DNA from 2 places in the Yokenella regensburgei genome. Region 2 is predicted to be linked to the other one. Evidence: predicted binding sites of a transcription regulator. Region 2 holds the regulator's gene; the other holds the start of a gene.
The links. The regulator PurR, encoded in region 2, represses purine synthesis genes. The targets are predictions, from matches to a motif close to CANGCAAACGTTTGCNTG.
Positions count from the first base shown of each region.

Region 1: the regulator PurR is predicted to act here: its motif matches at 3,419-3,436, upstream of C7387_RS09330 (amino acid aminotransferase).

Region 1 is NZ_RBIZ01000003.1:1,887,500-1,898,413, forward strand. Features, by position in the region: gene pncB (nicotinate phosphoribosyltransferase) at 1-55, shown strand, start outside; gene asnS (asparagine--tRNA ligase) at 219-1,619, shown strand; gene C7387_RS09325 (porin) at 2,221-3,315, shown strand; gene C7387_RS09330 (amino acid aminotransferase) at 3,500-4,690, shown strand; gene C7387_RS09335 (MBL fold metallo-hydrolase) at 4,745-5,392, opposite strand; gene mepK (peptidoglycan L,D-endopeptidase MepK) at 5,409-5,960, opposite strand; gene ldtD (L,D-transpeptidase) at 6,139-7,938, opposite strand; gene mukB (chromosome partition protein MukB) at 8,123-10,914, opposite strand, start outside.
Region 2 is NZ_RBIZ01000003.1:1,066,294-1,077,207, forward strand. Features, by position in the region: gene cfa (cyclopropane fatty acyl phospholipid synthase) at 1-1,125, opposite strand, end outside; gene punC (purine nucleoside transporter PunC) at 1,427-2,617, opposite strand; gene punR (DNA-binding transcriptional activator PunR) at 2,735-3,664, shown strand; gene purR (HTH-type transcriptional repressor PurR) at 3,665-4,690, opposite strand; gene cydH (cytochrome bd-I oxidase subunit CydH) at 4,988-5,077, shown strand; gene C7387_RS05380 (MFS transporter) at 5,245-6,411, shown strand; gene sodB (superoxide dismutase [Fe]) at 6,451-7,032, opposite strand; gene acuR (acrylate utilization transcriptional regulator AcuR) at 7,274-7,942, shown strand; gene acuI (acrylyl-CoA reductase (NADPH)) at 8,073-9,059, shown strand; gene C7387_RS05400 (C40 family peptidase) at 9,123-9,941, opposite strand; gene grxD (monothiol glutaredoxin 4) at 10,284-10,631, shown strand; gene rnt (ribonuclease T) at 10,710-10,914, opposite strand, start outside.

The sequences.
Region 1 (10,914 bases), 820 kb from region 2:
TGTCCGCGCACTGCGTGAAGCCTTCGACCTGCCACAGGTGAAAAAGGCCAGTTAAGCAACAAAGGGAGCCGATTGGCTCCCTTCTTCTTTATTTATTTATCATTTCTCTGTTCTGCAGTGCGAAATCTGCTTGTCAGTCGGCGGATGACAGGTAACATAGAAAGTCCCCTTTTACGGGGGAATGACATTTCTATTGGACTACTAACAGAGAGACTATTATGAGCGTTGTGCCTGTAGCCGACGTACTCCAGGGCCGCGTAGCCGTTGACAGCGAAGTCACCGTGCGCGGATGGGTGCGTACCCGCCGAGATTCAAAAGCTGGCATCTCCTTCCTTGCCGTCTATGACGGTTCCTGCTTTGATCCTGTACAGGCCGTCGTCAATAATTCTCTGTCGAATTACAATGAAGAAGTGCTGCGCCTGACGACCGGCTGCTCGGTAGAAGTCACCGGTGTGGTTGTGGCCTCTCCGGGCCAGGGCCAGAGCTTCGAAATTCAGGCAACCGACGTAAAAGTGGTTGGCTGGGTTGAAGATCCGGATACCTATCCGATGGCGGCGAAGCGCCACAGCATTGAATACCTGCGTGAAGTTGCGCATCTGCGTCCGCGCACCAACATGATCGGTGCCGTGGCCCGCGTTCGTCATACGCTGGCGCAGGCGCTGCATCGTTTCTTCCACGAGCAGGGCTTCTTCTGGGTATCTACCCCGCTTATCACCGCTTCCGATACCGAAGGCGCTGGCGAAATGTTCCGCGTTTCTACGCTGGATCTGGAAAACCTGCCGCGTAACGATCAGGGCAAAGTTGATTTCGATAAAGACTTCTTCGGGAAGGAATCTTTCCTGACCGTATCCGGTCAGCTGAACGGTGAAACCTACGCCTGTGCGCTGTCTAAGATCTACACCTTTGGCCCGACCTTCCGTGCGGAAAATTCCAACACCAGCCGTCACCTGGCTGAGTTCTGGATGCTGGAGCCGGAAGTGGCCTTTGCCGATCTGGAAGACAACGCCCGTCTGGCGGAAGCCATGCTGAAGTATGCCTTTAAAGCGGTGCTTGAAGAGCGTATGGACGACATGAAATTCTTCGCTGAGCGCGTGGATAAAGATGCGGTCGCACGTCTGGAACGTTTTGTGGCGGCCGATTTTGCTCAGGTAGACTACACCGACGCCATCACTATCCTGGAAAACTGCGGTCACAAGTTCGAGAACCCGGTATTCTGGGGCGTGGATCTCTCCTCCGAGCACGAGCGCTATCTTGCCGAGCAGCACTTTAAAGCGCCGGTGGTGGTGAAGAACTACCCGAAAGACATCAAGGCGTTCTACATGCGCCTTAACGATGACGGCAAAACCGTTGCCGCAATGGACGTCCTCGCACCAGGCATTGGTGAAATCATCGGTGGTTCTCAGCGTGAAGAGCGTCTGGACGTGCTGGATGCCCGTATGGCTGAAATGGGTCTGAACAAAGAAGACTACTGGTGGTACCGCGATCTGCGTCGCTATGGCACCGTACCGCACGCTGGTTTCGGTCTTGGCTTCGAGCGTCTGATTGCCTATGTCACCGGCGTACAGAACGTTCGTGACGTTATTCCGTTCCCGCGTACCCCACGTAACGCCACATTCTGATTTTCAGAAATAATCGAGGCCAGCAGAAATGCTGGCCTTTTTTATACCCGCCAGAAATTGTTGCTGAACTTAAGCAAAGTTAAAGTGCAATAACCCATCTCATGCAAAATGTTGCGAATTCTATTCTGTAATATTTGCGCACAAAAAATCATCAAAAAAAGCTTGCTATCACAATTCACAGCATGGCTTAGCACACTATTTAACCACCCTCAATGTAACTGGTCTTGAGATTTCTTGACATAAAGATTCGGGTGTTGCGAAGGCTTTTACCGTCACAAAATTGCCATTTCTGTATTTAATATAAGGTTTTCATATAGATAGATAACAACCTGAGTGATTAATGCGCAACCCACCAGGAAGTTTGAGGTGCTTCACAAAGTTCCCAAAAATACACAATTTATTACACATTATTTCTTTTGGTTACTCATTTACGATATTTGTAGCATTTTCAGGCTAGCGAAACGTTGTAATGAATGGAAATATTCGTTGCAGACACAGAAAGACACCAAACTTTCATCAATAGTTCCGTAAATATTTATTCACGGCATTTATTGGCGGCAGTGGCAGGTGTCACAAAAAAACCTAATGAGGGTAATAAATAATGATGAAGCGCAATATTCTGGCAGCGGTGATCCCTGCCCTGCTGGTAGCTGGTGCGGCAAACGCAGCAGAAATCTATAACAAAAGCGGCAACAAGCTGGACTTTTATGGCAAGGCAGTCGGTGAGCACGTTTGGACCACCAACGGCAACACCGATAGCTCCGACACCACTTACGTTCGTATCGGTTTCAAAGGCGAAACTCAGATCAACGATCAGCTGACCGGTTACGGCCAGTGGGAATACAACCTGGACGCGTCTAACGCTGAAGGTTCTCAGGGTACCAAAACCCGTCTGGGCTTCGCGGGCATCAAAGCTGGCGACTACGGCTCATTCGACTACGGTCGTAACTACGGCGCAATCTACGACGTAGAATCCGCAACCGATATGCTGGTTGAGTGGGGCGGCGACGGCTGGAACTACACCGACAACTACATGACCGGCCGTACCAACGGTGTTGCAACTTACCGTAACTCTGACTTCTTCGGTCTGGTTGATGGCCTGCGCTTCGCGCTGCAGTACCAGGGTAAAAACGACTCTACCTCTCGTGATGTTGTTAAACAGAACGGTGACGGCTTCAGCTCCTCTGTAAGCTACGACATCGGCGAAGGCTTCGGCGTGTCTGCGGGCTACGCGAACTCCAACCGTACCGTTGCTCAGAAAGCTGACGGTGCTGGCGATAAAGCAGAAGCCTTTGCAACTTCTGCTAAGTACGATGCGAACAACCTGTACGCAGCGGTAATGTACTCCCAGACCTATAACATGACCCCAGAAAACGATAAGACTTTTGCGAACAAAACGCAGAACTTCGAAGCTGTGGTTCAGTATCAGTTCGACTTCGGTCTGCGTCCGTCCATCGGTTACGTGCAGACTAAAGGTAAAGACCTGGCAGCCCGTACTGCTAACGGTTCTACCTTCAGCGGCGGCGACGCTGACCTGACCAAATACGTCGAAGTCGGTACCTGGTACTACTTCAACAAGAACATGAACGTTTATGCCGCGTACAAGTTCAACCTGCTGAACGACAACGACTACTCTAAAGCAACCGGTCTGGCCACTGACGACCAGGCTGCTGTAGGTATCGTTTACCAGTTCTAATCAGCACGCCACTTTGTTATATGCTTAATAAACAGGGCTTCGGCCCTGTTTTTTCATTTCTGGTAGTAAAAAATGGCGAGTTTTGAGAAGCCTCTCGCTTTTCGTGGCAAACGGTTGGCATTTTGTAAAACTCCCGTTAACCTGATAGCGGATTTCCCTTCTGTAATCACAATGGAACCTCGTCATGTTTGAGAACATTACCGCTGCTCCTGCCGACCCAATCCTGGGCCTGGCCGATCTGTTTCGTGCCGATGAACGTCCAACCAAAATCAACCTTGGGATTGGCGTCTATAAAGATGAAACGGGAAAAACTCCGGTTCTGACCAGCGTAAAAAAAGCAGAACAGTACCTGCTGGAAAATGAAACCACCAAAAACTACCTCGGCATCGACGGTATTCCGGAATTCGGTCGCTGCACTCAGGAGCTGCTGTTCGGTAAAGGCAGCGAGATTGTCAGCAGCAAGCGTGCACGTACCGCCCAGACCCCGGGTGGTACCGGTGCACTGCGCGTTGCCGCAGACTTCCTCGCGAAGAACACCAGCGCGAAACGCGTCTGGGTGAGCAACCCAAGCTGGCCGAACCACAAGAGCGTGTTTAATGCCGCTGGTCTGGAAGTGCGTGAATACGCCTACTATGATGCCGCCAATCACTCTCTCGACTTTGACGGCCTGCTGAACAGCCTGAAAGAAGCTCAGGCGGGCGACGTGGTGCTGTTCCACGGCTGCTGCCATAACCCAACCGGTATCGATCCTACGCTTGAGCAGTGGGAAACCCTGGCGAAGCTTTCCGTTGAGAAAGGCTGGCTGCCGCTGTTTGACTTCGCCTACCAGGGCTTTGCCCGTGGTCTGGAAGAAGATGCCGAAGGCCTGCGCGCGTTTGCTGCGCTGCACAAAGAGCTTATCGTCGCGAGCTCCTTCTCCAAAAACTTCGGCCTGTACAATGAGCGTGTAGGCGCCTGTACCCTGGTGACCAATGATGCCGACAACGCTGACCGCGCATTCAGCCAGATGAAGTCCGTTATTCGTGCCAACTACTCCAACCCGCCGGCACACGGTGCTTCCGTCGTGGCGACCATCCTCAGCAACGATGCGCTGCGCGCTATCTGGGAGCAGGAACTGACCGACATGCGCCAGCGCATTCAGCGCATGCGTCTGCTGTTCGTGAACACGCTGCAGGAGAAAGGCGCTAACCGCGATTTCAGCTTCATCATCAAGCAGAACGGTATGTTCTCGTTCAGCGGGCTGACCAAAGAGCAGGTGATGCGCTTACGTGACGAGTTTGGTGTCTATGCCGTTGCTTCTGGCCGTGTCAACGTTGCCGGGATGACGCCGGACAATATGGCACCGCTGTGTGAAGCGATTGTCGCGGTACTGTAATTACAGTCATAACGTGAAAAGAAAAAAGGCCGCTTACGCGGCCTTTTTTATGACTTACCAGACAGGGAGTTCATCCTGCAGGAAAGGATTATGCAAACGCTCTTCACCCAGCGTCGATAACGGTCCATGTCCTGGAATAAACGTCACGTCATCGCCAAGCGGCAACAGTTTGTGTTTAATCGAATCGATAAGCTGATTGTGATTGCCACGAGGGAAATCACTGCGCCCTACTCCACCTTTGAAAATAACATCGCCGGAAATCAATAACCGGGAAGCGTCATCAAAGAACACGATGTGTCCGGGAGTATGCCCAGGACAGTGCAGCACCTGGAGAGTAATATTACCAACGCTGACCTTATCACCTTCATTTAGCCAGCGATCCGGCGTCAGCGGCGGGCAGTCGCCCAGACCAAACATTTTGCTCTGAGCGGGAAGTCCCTGCAGCCAGAACTCATCTTCTTTTTCCGGACCAATCACCGGCACACCGTAGTGTTCCGCCAGCTCTGCCGCCGCACCCACGTGGTCGAGGTGACCGTGCGTCAGGAGGATTTGCATCAGGGTTACCCCAGCGGCAGCCACTTCCTGTTTGATACGCTCGGCGTCGCCGCCGGGATCGACCAGCGCGGCCAGTTTGGTTTGTTCACACCAGATTAACGAGCAGTTCTGGGCGAACGCGGTAACCGGAATAAGACGATAGTTCATGATTATCCTTGTTTTTTTACCAGGTCCGTACTGGACCGGTATCAATATGCACAAAGTTACTACGTGGGTAATATCCTACACCACCTGAGCGCATAGATAACGCCGCTTTGCGAATATTGTTTAAAGCAATACCTTCAATATGGAAATCCATTGCCTGACCTTTTGTGTGGTAACTCTGTTTTGCTACCCCACGGCTGTGCGCGCGCAGTTCATTATTGGTATCCAAAGAACGATATCCAGAAATAAGCTGAACGGGTTTATTTGTGCCAAGCAATCCCTGGAGGCGATAAAGCTGGTCGAATAAAGAAGGGTCGATGGATTTTATTTTATTCGCGCGGTAATCACGGAAAAAATGGTTAAGTCTTGCTAATTCATCCTGAATATAGCCTCTGCCATCGAAAAACTCCGCTTTTAATGATTCGCCGGTATGAAGATTGTTCAGCGTCAAAATCCGCGGTCGGGGGGTCGAGAGGGTGGCAAATGCTGGCGTCGGTAAGATGGCTGCGGCCCCAAGGGCAACACCACCCAGCGCCAGCAGTTTGCGGCGATTAGCGTCAAATTTGTCCATGATAATCAGGTCTACAAGTAAGGTTTATCGTAATTTATGCTTTTGCGCACAAAGGGCACCTTACCGGGCATTACCGCAGCCGTCAAGGCAACCCAATCCCAGGAATAGCGCCCCTTATAGCCTTCATAGGGGCGTTTTCCTGTTCTATACGACAACCGAATGGACAGAACTACTTCATTTACCTGATTAATTGTTCCGCTTTTGACAGAATTTGTGCGCCAGATCGCGCAGTGAGGTCATAATTGTAAATATCTGTTCGATATTGTGTCCGACCATCAGCGCCCACAAATGCGGTCAAATAATAGAGGTTAACCGGAATATTTTGTCGAATATTGACGTAACGTGTATCACCTTGTTTCAGCGCATCGGAAATGCGTGAATCATTCCAGCCAGCATCCTGCAACAGCATATTCGCCAGGTCAGAAGCTTTATTTACGCGCACGCAACCTGAGCTTAACGCCCTGACATCTTTCTGGAAAAGATTATGGTTTGGCGTATCGTGCAGATAAATCGCTTCTGAGCTCGGCATGTTGAACTTGTAGCGCCCCAGCGAGTTAGTTGCCCCCGGAGCCTGCTGGAAGCGGAACGGCAGGTTGGATGGCGTGATAGTCGACCAGTCAACATGCCAGGGGTTAATCGTCTCTTTGCTGTTCCAGCCGCGCAGCACGGTGTAGTTGTGGCGCTCCAGGTATCCCGGATCGTTCCACACCTTCGGCAGAATATCTTTTTTCGCAAGCGTTGGCGGCACGTTCCACGGCGGGTTGACCACCACGTTGTTCAGCGCGCTGCTCATCATCGGCGTTTTACGATCGGGGCGACCGACAATCACCCGTGAAGCCAGCACCTGATCGCCGTTCTGGTAGTACTCCAGCGAAAATGCCGGAATATTCACCATAATAGCTGTCGAAAGCTTGCCCGGCAGCAGGCGCAGGCGCTGGATATTCAGCGCCAGCACCCCTGCCCGCTGTGCAGGCGTCACGTTCAGCCAGTCACGAGTGGACGGCCCTATCACGCCATCGGCGCCCAGCCCCTGACTTGCCTGAAAGCGTTTTACCGCCTCGACCAACTGGCGGTCATAGACCGGCGATTCCGATTTAGCGGTGCTGTGTTTTTTCGCCGACGGGCTCACCACCGGGCTATCGCCTGGCAGGGCGATATGCGGTGCGGAGTCCATCATGCCGGAACGACGCAGGATCTCCCGCAGCGCCAGCACGTCTTTGCCCGACTGCCCCGGGTTCAACTTACCGCTACCGGTCAGCTGCGGCCAGGGACGGGAGTCCGCCACCAGCGCCAGCAACGACTGGTGCATTGCCGCATACTGCGGATGCTGTGGCGCCAGCCCGGCAATAAATGTCGCCAGCGAGCCGTTATCCAGCGCCAGCTGCCACTGGTTTATCACCGAAAGCGGTGGTGTAGCCAGCGTGTAAGGTTTTTCGCTATAGAGCCAGCGCGTACCCTGCATCGAGATATTGCTGAGGTAATGCAGATACCCCATCATCGCATCCGAGAGCACCACATCGCGGGCAACGCCGCTGACGTTTGGATCGGTCAGCAGTTCTACCCAACGGATAAACTGCGGCTGGAAGCCAGCGATGGCGACCTCTGCAAGCTGCTGCTGAAACGCCTGTACGGCGTCACGATTTTCCCACATGGGTTTCATCGAACGCGCGGCATAAAGCCCGGTAAGCGCGTTCATGTAGACGGGGGTATATCCCGCAGGCAGGAGAGACAGGATCTCACTACGGGCTTTTGCTGCAGCACCTTCGGGCAGCGGCTGGATGCCAGCCATCATGGCGACGGAATTAGACTCACTACTCGCAGGTGCCATTGCCGTGGACGTCTCAGCCAGGGTGGCAGAGCTGTCGGTAGGCACCATTTCAGGCTCATCGGCCTGGACGCTGAACAGTGGAGCAATGGTGAATGTCAGGCAAACACTCAGCGCTGACAGTCGACGTAATCTGGCTTTATTAAGCAACATCCCTTGCCCCCTGTTAACATTGCCGGCCTCTCAGAACGGGCCTTTTTCTCAGTATATGAAGACAAAAAATCTTTTGCCTCTCTAAATGTAAAGAAGTTTAAAGATAATACTACAATCGCCGCTCAATACTGATAACAAAAAGGGCGACACGCCGGTCGCCCTTTATTTTCAGTCAATTTCTTGCCTACGAGGCATCTGCCGTTCCGGGCAGCGTCTCCGGCAACTGTGCCGCAAATCCGCGCAGTCCCACTACGTGAACGTGTTCGTGGTTGTGCACCACTTTACGTACCAGCTTGTAGGTTGTGCCTTTTTCCGGACTGATATTTTCCGGGGCCGCGATGATGAGCTGCATCTCGAGGCGTTCGCAGAGCTCAAACAACGTGGCGATAGAGCGGGCATCCAGACGGGCCGCTTCATCAAGGAACAGCAGACGGCATGGCGAAATGTCTTTCCCACGCAGGCGACGCGCTTCGTCTTCCCAGCTCTGGACCACCATAACCAGAATCGACATCCCGGTACCGATAGCTTCACCGGTCGACAGCGCACCGGATTCCGCACGCAGCCAGCCGTCGGAACCACGGTTAACTTCCACCTCCATTTCGAGGTAGCTACGATAATCCAGCAGCTCCTCACCGATGGTTTGCGGTGTACGCTGCCCCATATCAATCTGCGGGTTCAGGCGCTGATACAGTTTCGCCAGCGCTTCAGAGAAGGTCAGGCGGTTGCTGTTGAACAGATCCTGATGCTGTTCGTGCTGCTCGGAAAGCACTTCCAGCAGCGTGGAGTGCGTTTCACGGACGTTAACGTTCAGACGGACGCTGTTAACCTGACCGAAGGAGACGCTCTGCAGACCCTGGTTGAGCATACGAATACGGTTCTGCTCGCGCTGAATAGTTTTGCGAATGATGTTCGCTACGCTTCGGGAGCTGATAGCCAGCTTCTGCTCGCGGGAGGTCAGCTCTTCCGTCAGACGACCCAGTTCGATTTCCATTTGTTCGATGGCTTCCACCGGATCGTCGGTGCGGATGATATCCTGGCGGATACGCTCGCGCAGGTGCTGATACACCGCCACGAAGAACTGGATTTTACGCTCCGGACGCTTCGGATCTTCCGACATACGCAGCACATCGCGCAGGTGTTCGTTATCCGCCACCGCCAGACGCAGCGCACCGAGCGCCTTATCCGACATCGAACGCAGCTCGTCGCCGGAGAGATAGGCCAGCTCGCGACGATGCAGACGGCGCTCTACGCCATTGTCTTTCACCAGACGCATGACCGCACACCAGCCCGCCTTCGCGCTCACCACCTGTTCGCGCATCTCAAGATAATCACGTTCCAGCTTGCGCAGCTTACGGGTCAGGTTATCCATCTCCGCTTCGCAGAAGGTCAGTGCTTTCTCAAGCTGATTGCGGCGTGAACGGTTGTTGCTGAGCTGAGTATGCAGCTCATCGCGGCGCTGACGCGCGCGCTCTTCCGCCCCGGCGTCGGCACGCACGCCGATGTCCTGCAGCTCGCGCTGCAGATCGCCCAGCAGCTCTTTCTTGGTTTCCCAGGAGCTTTTCAGCGATGCCAGCACCTGGCTGAACTGACTCAGTTGGGCGGCGTGATTACGCATCGTTTCACGCGCGCGGGCACGCTCGGCTTCCGCCTGCTCCAGACGCTGGCGCAGTTTTTCGTTCAGATCGCTGTTGCCGCTCAGCATTTCTGCCGAGTCGGAATAGCTAAAGTGGGCCCGGCGCTGAACCACTTCCGTCAGGGCAAACGCCTGCTGACGTGCGTCACGCTGGACTTGCTGAGAATACGCGTAATCTTCGCGCAGCTGTTCGAACTGCTCAGGATCGCTTTGCAGAACGGAGGCAATCGGCTCAAGCTTCGCCAACTGGTTGCCGTGCTGCTGGATAAAGCGCGCGGCTTCCTGTGCGTCGTCGAGGCGCTCCTGAATTTCATCCACGCGGTCGGCCAGCGTTTCGTCCGCCAGCAGATTCAGACGTGGCAGCAGGCGGTTAAGCTGGGCTACCCCTTCTTTCGCCTGTTCGTACTGCGCGCGGCTCTGCTGATTATCGCTCTCGTGGGTGCTGAGGGCGCGTTCCAGTTCGTTGCGACGGCCGTTCAGTTTGCGGATTTCTGCTTCCGGATCCGCCTCGAAGGCAACGGCCAGGTGGCTACCGATAAAACGGCTGAAGGACTGGTGCAGTCGCTGGGTTTTCTGTACGTCGAACGACAGGGTCGCAAAGCGCTCTGAGAGGGTTTCACGCTCGGCGTGCAGACTCTCAATACGGTTTTCACGCGCCGCGCGGCCAAACAGCGGCAGCGACGGGAAGCGCGAGTAGCGCCACTGGCGGTCTGCTACTTTGACCACCACCGCTTTTTCCAGCTCGTCGACGCTGAACACGCTGTCATCAAAGGACTGCGGATCCCCTTCGATCAGGTAGAGATCTTCCGGGCAATCTTCCAGCCCTTCCAGCTGTTCGGCAACGAGAGACAGATCCGGCACCACGATAGCGTGACGCGACGGGCCATACAGCGCCGAGAAGTACGGTGCATCTTCGAGGCTAACGTCGTCATAAATTTCTGACAGCAGTACGCCGCCAAAACGTTCTGCCAGCGCATTCAGGCGCGGATCTTCAGAACCCCCCGGCTGGCTTAAACGCTCGATTTCATCGTCAACCGCACGTTTACGCGCGCCGACTTCATCACGCTCAACAATCGCCTCACGCTCGCGCTCCAGCAGCTGTTGCAGATATTCGGTAACGTCCTGGCTTGATTCAAACTGCTCGCCGCTCTGCTCGCTCAGCTGGTTCAGGCTGCTTTGCGCCTGCAGCCAGACCGGCGCGCGCTGCAGCAGGGTTTGAATACGCGCCTGCAGCTGTTCCATCTCCTGGCGCAGCTGCATGCGTTTTTCACTGGCGGAAGAGACGCTGTCGCTCAGCGAAGCAATACGCGCTTCCAGCTCGTGGTGCAGCGTTTCCAGTTCGT
Region 2 (10,914 bases):
CTCGATTCCGCGAGAGAAGACCACCTGCCAGAGCTGAATATCGCGGGCGCGAAATGCTCCGGCACAGGCATTCAGATAATAGGTGAACATGCGTTTGAAGCGTTCAGAATAATTATCTGCAATGTCTGGCCAGCTCGCGAGGAACCGTTCATACCATGCCATCAGCGTGGTGTCGTAGTCCGCCCCAAAGTTGTGCCAGTCTTCAACAATAAAGTGCGACTCGCTGGCGTCGGCAATATGACGCACCGACGGCAGACAACCGTTAGGGAAGATGTACTTGTTGATCCACGGATCAACGTTATGGTCGGTAATTTTTGAGCCGATGGTGTGCAGCAGGAAAATACCTTCTGGTTTCAGATTGCGGTCGGCAACCTCGAAATAGGTATTGTAGTTTTTCGGACCCACGTGCTCGAACATCCCTACGGACACAATACGGTCAAACTGATCGTTCAGGTCGCGGTAGTCCTGCAGCCGGATATCAACATCCAGCCCTTCGCAGCGGTCCTGCGCCATTTTCTGCTGTTCAGCAGAGATGGTCACGCCAACGACGCCCACCCCGTAGTGTTTTGCCATGTAGAACGCCAGTCCACCCCAGCCGCAGCCAATATCCAGCACTCGCATGCCTGGCTTGAGCTTCAGTTTCTGGCAAATCAGATCCAGTTTTGCCAGCTGCGCATTTTCAAGCGTTTTGGCATCTTTCCAGTAACCACAGGAGTATTGCATTAACGGATCTAACATCTGGCTGAAAAGATCGTTGCCAAGATCGTAATGCTCTTTACCCACAATCCAGGCTCTTTTTTTACTTTGTAGATTAAATAAACGAGCGCCTGCGATTCTCAGCGTGTCTTTCAAGTGGTGGGGCAGTTTTTTGTCCAGCTCGGCACTCAGTACCTTTTGAAAGAAAACGTCCAGCCGTTCACACTCCCACCAGCCGTCCATATAACTTTCACCAAGGCCAAGTGATCCTTCCTGGAGGACACGCTTGTAGAAACGAGGATTGGTAACCTGCGGATCGGAAGGTGCAGATCCGTTAATGGTGACATCTGCCTGACTTAACAGTTCATTGGCAATTCGGTGCCATTCGTCATTTGGCACGCTTACTTCATCAATACACGATGAACTCATAGCTTCTCCATCACGCGCTAGTGATTTAGATCCATAAAACAGCGTAGTCGCTTTTTTTTAGGCTTGTGAGAAATTTCACGGAAAGTACCGTGAACCAGCTATCCGACGTAGAACAGAGAAGGGTGAAAACCCTTACTGAAAGGCCATCCATGGAGAAGCGGGAACAAATCCTGAACCCGTTAATGCATAATAAACTTCATAATTATGTGTAACGGGTTCAGTATAGGCCGCTAAAAGCAGTGATTCAATAAAAAAATGTTAGCAGACAAATATTATCAATTAAGTATTATATTTTCCGTAATTAATTCGTGGTTTCTGCGACGACCGGCTTAGCTTCACCGCGCTGCGCCTGCATGGCGTATCCGATACCTGCCAGCACCACCGTACCCAACATCACGCTGGTTGTTGCGGTTAATGGCGCGGTGATGAAGGTAGAAACCAGCAGGCTTGCCAGGAAGCACAGTCCTAATTGCAGCGTATTTTGCAGCGCCGCGGCGCGACCGGTAGCCTGCGGGAAGGGCTGGAGCGCCTGGGCAACCACAATCGGGTAAATAGTCCCATTCGCCATCGCCATAATGCAGAACGGAATGAGCAGACCGGTGAGCGTAGCGTTATCGAACAGACCCACCGCCCAGGTGGCAATGGTGCTAAGCGCAAACAGCATCATCGCCCACGGCAGCAGCTGTTTACCTTCCCATTTCTGCAGCGCAGCACGACAGCCGTAACCCCCTACCAGGAAGGCAATAGTTTGCGGCACATAGCTCAGACCAATAGCACCCGGGCCGTAACCCATCTCGTGCAGCAGGAACGGGGAGCCGGTCAGCCACGCGAAGAAACAGGCTGAACAGGCACCATAAACCAACACGTTGCCGCAGTAGGCACGGGAGCGCAGCAGGGTAAAGAAGGTCAGTTTCTTTTCTGATTTTTGTGCTGCTTTCTCGGCAGGCTTCTTCAGGCGCAGCGCCGGGATCATCAGAATCAGCGTAATAATAAACAGCGCTCCGAAAATGGCCTGCCATTCCAGATGTACCAGGATCCAGCTACCCAACAGCGGCGCCAGCGCCGGAGAGAGGGCAACCAGCGGCATGATGGTGGCAAAAATGCGGTTGGTGCGGTGGGCCGGATAGTAATCGGTGACCATCGCCTGCCAGGTTACCGTTGCTGCGCAGACGCCAACGGCCTGCACAAAGCGCAGGACCAGCAGCAGCATGCCGTCACGTACCCACAGCATGCCAAGGCAGCCAAGGGCAAAAATGGTTAAACCGGCGAGCAGGATCCACTTGCGACCATAGCGGTCGGACAGCGGTCCCCACAGCAGTTGCGCGACGGCGAAACCGGCCAGGAACAGGCTCAGGCTTGCGCTCACGCTGGCGGCAGGTATTTGTAGATCGCTTTGAATAGCGGCAAAAGCGGGCAGGTACATGTCCGTCGCCAGGAAGCCGAGCACGCTTAAACCGGCCAGCCAGGCAAGAAATAATTTTCCAGGTTGCATATCACTTTCTCTTTATAGATGCAGGTGTACGACTCAGGCGCTGAGTGTAGGGAGTGCAAAGCGGCTTGTGAAACGCTAATATTTGTTTAGTGAATTCAAAATTTTTGTAGGCAGAAAATGTGGTCTGAATATTCTCTTGAAGTGGTCGATGCTGTCGCCCGTAATGGCAGCTTCAGCGCAGCGGCCCAGGAGCTGCATCGCGTGCCCTCCGCGGTCAGTTATACGGTACGTCAGCTGGAGGAGTGGCTCGCCGTACCGCTCTTTGAACGGCGCCATCGCGATGTTGAACTGACGCCTGCCGGTGTCTGGTTTTTAAAAGAAGGGCGTTCTGTTATCAAAAAAATGCAGATCACCCGCCAGCAGTGTCAGCAGATTGCCAACGGCTGGCGCGGCCAGTTGCCCATTGCCGTCGATAATATCGTCAGGCCGGAACGTACCCGGCAGATGATCGTTGATTTCTATCGCCATTTTCAGGACGTCGAGCTGATTGTCTACCAGGAAGTGTTCAACGGCGTCTGGGATGCACTGGCTGATGGTCGGGTAGAGATGGCGATCGGCGCGACGCAGGCGATCCCGGTCGGGGGACGCTACGCGTTTCGCGATATGGGCACACTGCACTGGGTGTGCGTGGTTGCGCATCATCATCCGCTGGCGAGCATGGAAGGCGTGCTCAGCGATGAGGCGTTGCGCAACTGGCCTTCGTTGGTCACCGAAGATACCTCGCGATCGCTGCCAAAGCGGACCACCTGGCTTCTGGATAACCAGAAACGCGTCGTGGTGCCGGACTGGACATCGTCGGCCACCTGTCTGTCGGCGGGGTTGTGTGTTGGCATGGTGCCAGAGCATTTTGCTCGTCCGTGGATCGAAAGCGGGGAGTGGGTGGAACTGTGTCTCGAAAACCCGTACCAGGATTCTGCCTGTTGCCTGACGTGGCAGCAGCAGGATATGTCTCCGGCGCTGGCCTGGTTGCTGGATTATCTTGGGGATAGTGAAACGCTGAACCGGGAGTGGCTGCGGGTACCGGAGGCTCCGGACCCGCAGAAGTGATTAACGACGATAATCGCGGAACGGGCCGTCGGCAACGGAGCGACGTTCCACCAGACGCGGATGCACCTCGATGGACTGCGAGGTTTCGCGTTTGTTGACGATACGGTCGAGCAGCATATTGAACGCCGTTTCACCCAGAGAATCTTTCGGCTGGTGAATGGTGGTCAGCGCCGGGGAGAAATAGCGGGCGTTGCGCACGTTATCATAACCGATCACCGAAATATCCGTCGGCACGCGCAATCCCATCTCGTCGGCGGCGCAAATGGCACCCATCGCCATGATATCGCCACCGCAGAATACGGCGGTGGGGCGGTGCTGCTGGCCGAGGATCTGCTGCATGGCGCGATAGCCGGATTCTGGCTCAAAGTCGCCCTGTACAATCCAGTGCTCCGGCACTTTAATCAGCGCTTCTTCCATGGCTTTCATAAAGCCGGCAAGACGGCCCGCGCCGGTGTTGCGCTCAAGCGGTCCCGGGATCACGCCGATTTCACGGTGGCCACGCTCAATCAGGTAGCGGCCCGCCATATAACCGCCTTCGAAGGCGTTATCGATAACGGAGTCGGTGAAGTCGGCATGAGCTTCGCCCCAGTCCATCACCACCATCGGGATATGACGGTACTCTTCCAGCATTGAGATAACCGATTCCGGGTACTCAGAACACATGACCAGCAGGCCATCGACGCGCTTTTGCGCCATCATCGACAGATAAGCACGCTGCTTTTCAAGGTTGTTCCAGGCGTTACCCAGAATCAGGGTATAGCCTTTCTGGAAGCAATTTTTCTCAACCGCTTCAATGATTTCAGCGAAGTAGGCCGCTTCGCTGCTGGTCGCCAGCAGGCCAATCGATTTCGTGTGATTAACCTTCAGGCTACGGGCGACGGCGCTCGGGGAGTAGTGCAGCTCTTTGATCGCTGCCCACACCGCGTTGCGCGTCTCTTCCGCCACAAAGCGGGTTTTGTTAATTACGTGTGATACGGTTGTAGTGGAAACGTTTGCGCGCTTCGCTACATCTTTAATCGTTGCCATGGCTCTCACTCCAGACCATATCCTGAACTCCTGTATAACTTGCTACGTAAACGTTTGCCTCTACACACCCTGACGCAATCATTTCAGATTGCATTACGCCGGGAAAACGACACAGGACGACAGGAGGGGGTCAATGGCCGGTACGCTTTTAATTTAGCGTGGGATTTTGGCTCATCCTGGCGCAAAGGGAAAGAGAAATAATGATCATCGCGACGAAAAGCGTGCAGATTTTTGTGCTTAACTATGTAAAAATGAGCAAGCTCACTTTTCATGTGGGGATAAAAAGGAGAAAAATTGATGAGTACCGAACTGAAGCTCTCTCTGACTACCACGATCATTACCCTGGCCCTGATCGTTGCGGCCGGGCTGACGGCCGTTCTGCACTGATTTTCATGAGGGAGAGCCATCTCCCTCAATCCCTTCCCCCGCCATTGTTATCAATTGCGCAATAATCTTTTGCCAATTCCTTCACTTCTGTTTTTTGTGATTGCTGTCATACTTTCAACTTCTTAATAGGGTACCGCGCCTTCGCCGCGGCTGACCGGAGTTGTTAGATGAAAATCAATTTTCCATTAGTAGCCCTCGCGATAGGCGCGTTTGGCATCGGTACGACCGAGTTTTCACCCATGGGCCTGCTGCCCGTCATTGCGAAAGGGGTTGATGTTTCTATTCCGGTTGCCGGGATGTTAATCAGCGCCTACGCCGTTGGCGTGATGGTGGGTGCACCACTGATGACGCTGCTGCTGTCTCACCGGGCGCGCCGTAACGCGCTGGTGTTCCTGATGGCTATTTTTACCCTCGGCAACGTGCTGTCGGCGATTGCGCCGGATTACACCACGTTGATGCTATCACGCATCATCACCAGCCTTAACCACGGCGCGTTCTTCGGCCTGGGGTCAGTGGTGGCCGCAAGCGTCGTACCGAAGCATAAACAGGCAAGCGCGGTGGCGACCATGTTTATGGGCCTGACTATCGCCAATATCGGCGGTGTGCCGGCGGCGACCTGGCTTGGTGAAACCATCGGCTGGCGTATGTCTTTCCTTGCTACCGCCGGCCTGGGCGTTGTGGCGATGCTGAGCCTGTGGTTCTCTCTGCCAAAAGGGAGTGCCGGTGAGCGCCCTGACGTTAAACGCGAGCTTTCTGTACTGATGCGTCCGCAGGTATTGTCAGCGCTGCTGACCACCGTGCTGGGTGCCGGGGCGATGTTTACGCTTTATACGTATATTTCACCAGTCCTGCACACCATCACCGACGCCTCTCCGCTGTTTATCACCGCGATGCTGGTGCTGATCGGCGTGGGCTTCTCTATCGGTAACTACCTTGGTGGTAAGTTTGCCGACCGTTCGGTCAGCCGGACGCTGAAGGTATTCCTGCTGCTGCTGATGGTCATTATGCTGGCAATTCCGCTGCTGGCGCGCAGTGAAATTGGCGCCGCTATCAGCATGGTGGTGTGGGGCGCCGCAACCTTCGCCGTCGTACCGCCGCTGCAGATGCGTGTGATGCGTGTGGCTCACGAAGCTCCAGGGCTTTCTTCTTCAGTGAATATTGGGGCGTTCAATCTCGGTAACGCACTGGGTGCCGCCGCCGGTGGCGCGGTGATCTCCGGTGGCCTCGGCTACAGTTTTGTACCGGTGATGGGGGCGATTATTGCCGGGCTGGCGCTGGTTGTGGTGCTGTTCGGTGGGCGTTCTCAGCCTGAAGAGGCGATGGTCAGTCAGTGATAAAAATACGCAGAAGGGGTGACCCTTCTGCGTTCTGGTTTATGCTGCCAGGTTCTTCGCAACAAAATTCCAGTTTACCAGCGCCCAGAAATGCTCGAGGTAGTTCGGGCGGGCGTTACGGTAGTCAATGTAATACGCATGTTCCCACACATCGACGGTCAGCAGCGGCTTCGCGTCAGTGGTCAGCGGGGTACCCGCGTTAGAAGTCGAGACGATAGCGAGGCTGCCGTCTGCTTTCTTCACAAGCCAGGTCCAGCCAGAACCGAAGTTCTTGATAGCCGCGTCGGTGAACTGTGCTTTGAAATCTGCAAAGCTGCCGAACGCTTTAGTGATGGCTGCAGCTACTTCGCCGGTTGGCTCGCCGCCGGCCTGCGGTGCCAGGCAGTTCCAGTAGAAGGTGTGGTTCCACACTTGTGCTGCGTTGTTGAACATGCCGCCTTCAGAAGTACGAACAACTTCTTCCAGTGATTTGCCTTCAAACGCGGTGCCTTTTACCAGGTTATTCAGGTTGGTGACGTAGGTCTGGTGATGCTTGCCGTAGTGATATTCCAGCGTTTCTGCGGAAATGTGCGGCGCCAGGGCGTCTTTTGCATACGGTAATGCAGGTAATTCGAACGACATTGCTACTCTCCTTTATTATTGTATGAACACTCAATAACCACGTATCGAGTATGGGTAGGGTAGCAAATTGAAAGGCGAGACAAAAGAGGAACTTAACCTTACATCTGGCCGGGTTGTGTGGCGAGGCTCATACCGGCAAAGCGTGTCAGACTGGCGCTGAGAGGGGATTTTTATGGTTCCCGTGGCACTTGCGCGCTTATACTGTTAAGCCAGTCTTTTTATTCTGATTTTGTGAGGTTGCATGTCCTCTGAACTCTCTGCGAATAGCCCAACGGACAGCGCGACGCCTCGCAGGAAACGCGGACGCCCACCGAAAGCGGTCTCCGTACAGCTTGATGTGAAGCGCACTATCATCTGCACCGGAGTGGAAGTGCTGACCGAGTCACCGTTCAGCGCCAGCAGCCTTGATTACATCCTCAAACGTGCCGGCGTCCCGAAAGGCTCTTTCTATTACTATTTTGAGAGTAAAGAAGCCTTCGGGATGGCGGTGCTTGAACAGTACGACAGTTTTTTCGCGCGACTCCTTCAGCGTACCCTGGGTGACGAAACCCGTTTACCGCTCGACAGGATCGCAGCCTTTGTGGATGCGGCAGCCTCAGGAATGGCGAAGTATCAGTTCAATCGCGGTTGTGCAGTGGGCAATCTGGCGCATGAGGTGGCAACACTTCCGCCAGCGTTTCGCCAGAAATTAATGCAGGTCTTTGATCAATGGGAAGCGTCGCTTGCGGTATGCCTGCGTGACGCCGTGGCAGCAGGGCAGATAGCGCACCATGTTGATATCAACATTCAGGCTTCGTTCTTCTGGACCGGCTGGGAAGGGGCAGTGCTCCGTGCCCGTTTAGAACAAACCCGCCGCCCGCTGGATCTCTTTCTGCAGGGCTTTATCGCCGGGCTTTCCGTCAGTAACTAGCGCCTCCAGGCCTGTGCCGCAGCAAAAGCAATAGAATTAATTAGACGATCGGTCTATTATTGTCTGATAAACGACGCCTGCATCTCATCGCGCATATTATTGTAGCCAACTGGTCTATTAAGGAATCAGCATGTTTAACGCCATTCTCATCAATAAGTCCGACGCGGGTTATGACGCGCAATATACTTCCGTTGCGCAAAGTGACCTGCCGGAAGGTCACGTCACTGTCGCTATCGATTATTCCTCCATCAATTATAAGGACGCGTTAGCCATCACCGGACGCGGCCCGATTGTGCGCCAGTTTCCAATGGTGCCGGGCATCGATTTTGCCGGAACGGTCACCGAGAGTTCAGACGATGCTTATCGCGTGGGGGATAAGGTTTTGCTCACGGGATGGGGCGTGGGCGAGCGCCACTGGGGCGGTCTGGCGCAAAAAGCCAGAGTGAAGAGCGAATGGCTGACCCGATTGCCGGAAGGCGCTAGCCCACAGACGGTGATGGCTATCGGCACCGCTGGTTTTACCGCCATGCTGTGTGTGAATGCCTTGTTGAAACAGGGGATAACGCCGCAGATGGGCCCGGTGCTGGTGACCGGTGCCAGCGGTGGGGTGGGTAGCTGTGCGGCCATCATTTTGCGCAAACTGGGTTATGACGTTATCGCAAGCTCCGGGCGTCCGGAGAAAACCGCACAGCTGCTGGCTAAATGGGGCGTGAAGGAGATAATCCATCGCGATGAGCTGGGGGCTCCAGGTAAGCCGTTGCAGAAAGAGCGCTGGGCCGCGGCGGTGGATACCGTGGGTAGCCACACCCTGTTCAACGCCTGTGCCGGAACAAAATACAACGGCGTCGTGGCTGCCTGCGGCATGGCACAGGGAATGGATTTCCCGGCAAACGTTGCCCCTTTCATCCTGCGTGGAGTGACGCTGCGGGGCGTGGATAGCGTGATGGTAAGCCAGGCGGTCCGCGAAGAGACCTGGCGCGACGTGTGCCGGTACCTGACCGCCGATGACTTAGCGGGTATCAGCGTTGTGAAACCGCTAAGCACTGCCATTGCCACCGCCGAAGCGCTGCTGGCAGGCCAGGTTCATGGTCGTGTGGTGATTGACTGCAATAAATAGAACTGATGAATAAAAGAAGAAGCCCGCATTATGCGGGCTTCTGTCGTTTGAACAGGGCAGGGATCAGCGAATGGTTTTTGGTGTCATTACGCGACGAGCGCCAACGTAGTGACGGGTCCAGTAGTCTTCGCTCAGCGAGGTCACCTGAATATCGCGACCGGTACGCGGAGACTGGATGAATTTCCCATTACCAACATACACGCCAACGTGATCGGCAGTACCACGACCGCGGGTGCGGAAGAACACCAGATCGCCGCTTTCCAGTTCACTGCGGTTCACCGGGCGCGCGTCGCGCAAGTGGTACATTTCATTAGCCGTACGTGGAATACGAATATTCACCAGATCTTTATAGGCGTAATAAACCAGACCGCTGCAATCAAAACCGGTTCGCGGTGAGGTGCCACCCCAACGGTACGGTTTACCAATCTGGTTCATTAATTTGTTCATTGCGGTTTTCTGCGCTTTCTGCACTTTTGCTTTGTGCACATCGGCCACTTTCAGCGGCTTATCGTCAACGACCTTAACGCATTTCTTCTTGTGGCCTTTGGTGACGGTGCATTTTTGCGTCACTTTGGCGGCAGCGGTTTGTTGCTTGCTGCCCTTATGCGTACTGGAAGCGGTTTTGTGAGTCGAGGATGACGCTTTGCTGGAGGCGGTGGTTTTCTTTTTAGCGCTGGTTTTAGTGCTGGTTTTGCTGGTTGTTTTAGCAGTGGTTTTGGTTTTCTGGCTGGTTTTTTTCTTACGTTCGCTGCTTTTAACCGGGTGCGCTTTTTGGGCTGAAGACGACCGCGCCTGCTGGGAAGCATGCGACAAAGGCGTAAACGATATCGATGTAAAAAGTAAAGCACAGAGCGTGATCGAGGTTTTATTTATCCGCGCCACTGAGCAATCCCCTGTGATTAAGGCAGGCCTGCCATCATGCCTGCGTATGATTTTTCAAAACGCATCGATTCTAATGCATAAGAACACGAAATGTTAATAGCCTTTTTGCATCTGATATCCCGTTTCGTAAGCAAGTGCAAAAAAATGCAGCAGTCGAGCAACATACAGAAATAAAACGCTCAGATTTTCATCCGTGCTGCCGATAAAGAGATATTTTTAAGGCAACTTCTGAACGCAGAAGATAAAATAATGAGGCGTGAACAAAATGTTATTTTCGGACAGCGGTCATAGACGCTACAATGTCAGACTACTGCCGTAAGAGAAGTTATAGGAAGCAAGACAATGACCACAACTATCGAAAAAATCCAGCGTCAAATCGCCGAAAACCCGATTCTGCTGTACATGAAAGGCTCTCCGAAGCTGCCAAGCTGTGGCTTCTCCGCTCAGGCGGTTCAGGCACTGTCTGCCTGTGGCGAGCGTTTTGCTTATGTCGACATTCTGCAGAACCCGGACATCCGTGCCGAGCTGCCGAAATACGCAAACTGGCCGACCTTCCCGCAGCTGTGGGTTGACGGTGAACTGGTTGGCGGTTGCGACATTCTGATTGAAATGTACCAGCGTGGCGAACTTCAGCAGCTTATCAAAGAGACTGCGGCGAAGTACAAAGAAGAAGAGCCGAAAAGCGAATAATGTGTTCTGTCATGCCGGAGGCACTACGCTTATCCGGCTACAGAAACCTGTAAAAAAGCGACCTTACGGTCGCTTTTTTTATTCCTGCGTCTCAGCGACAGGTAGCGGCCAGCCGCCCATACGTTTCCAGCGGTTGACGATTTCGCAAAACAGAATGGCGGTCTGTTCGGTGTCGTACAGCGCTGAGTGGGCTTTGCTGCTGTCAAACTCCATACCCGCTGCGGCACAGGCTTTTGACAATACGGTTTGCCCAAGCGCCAGTCCGCTCAGAGCTGCGGTGTCG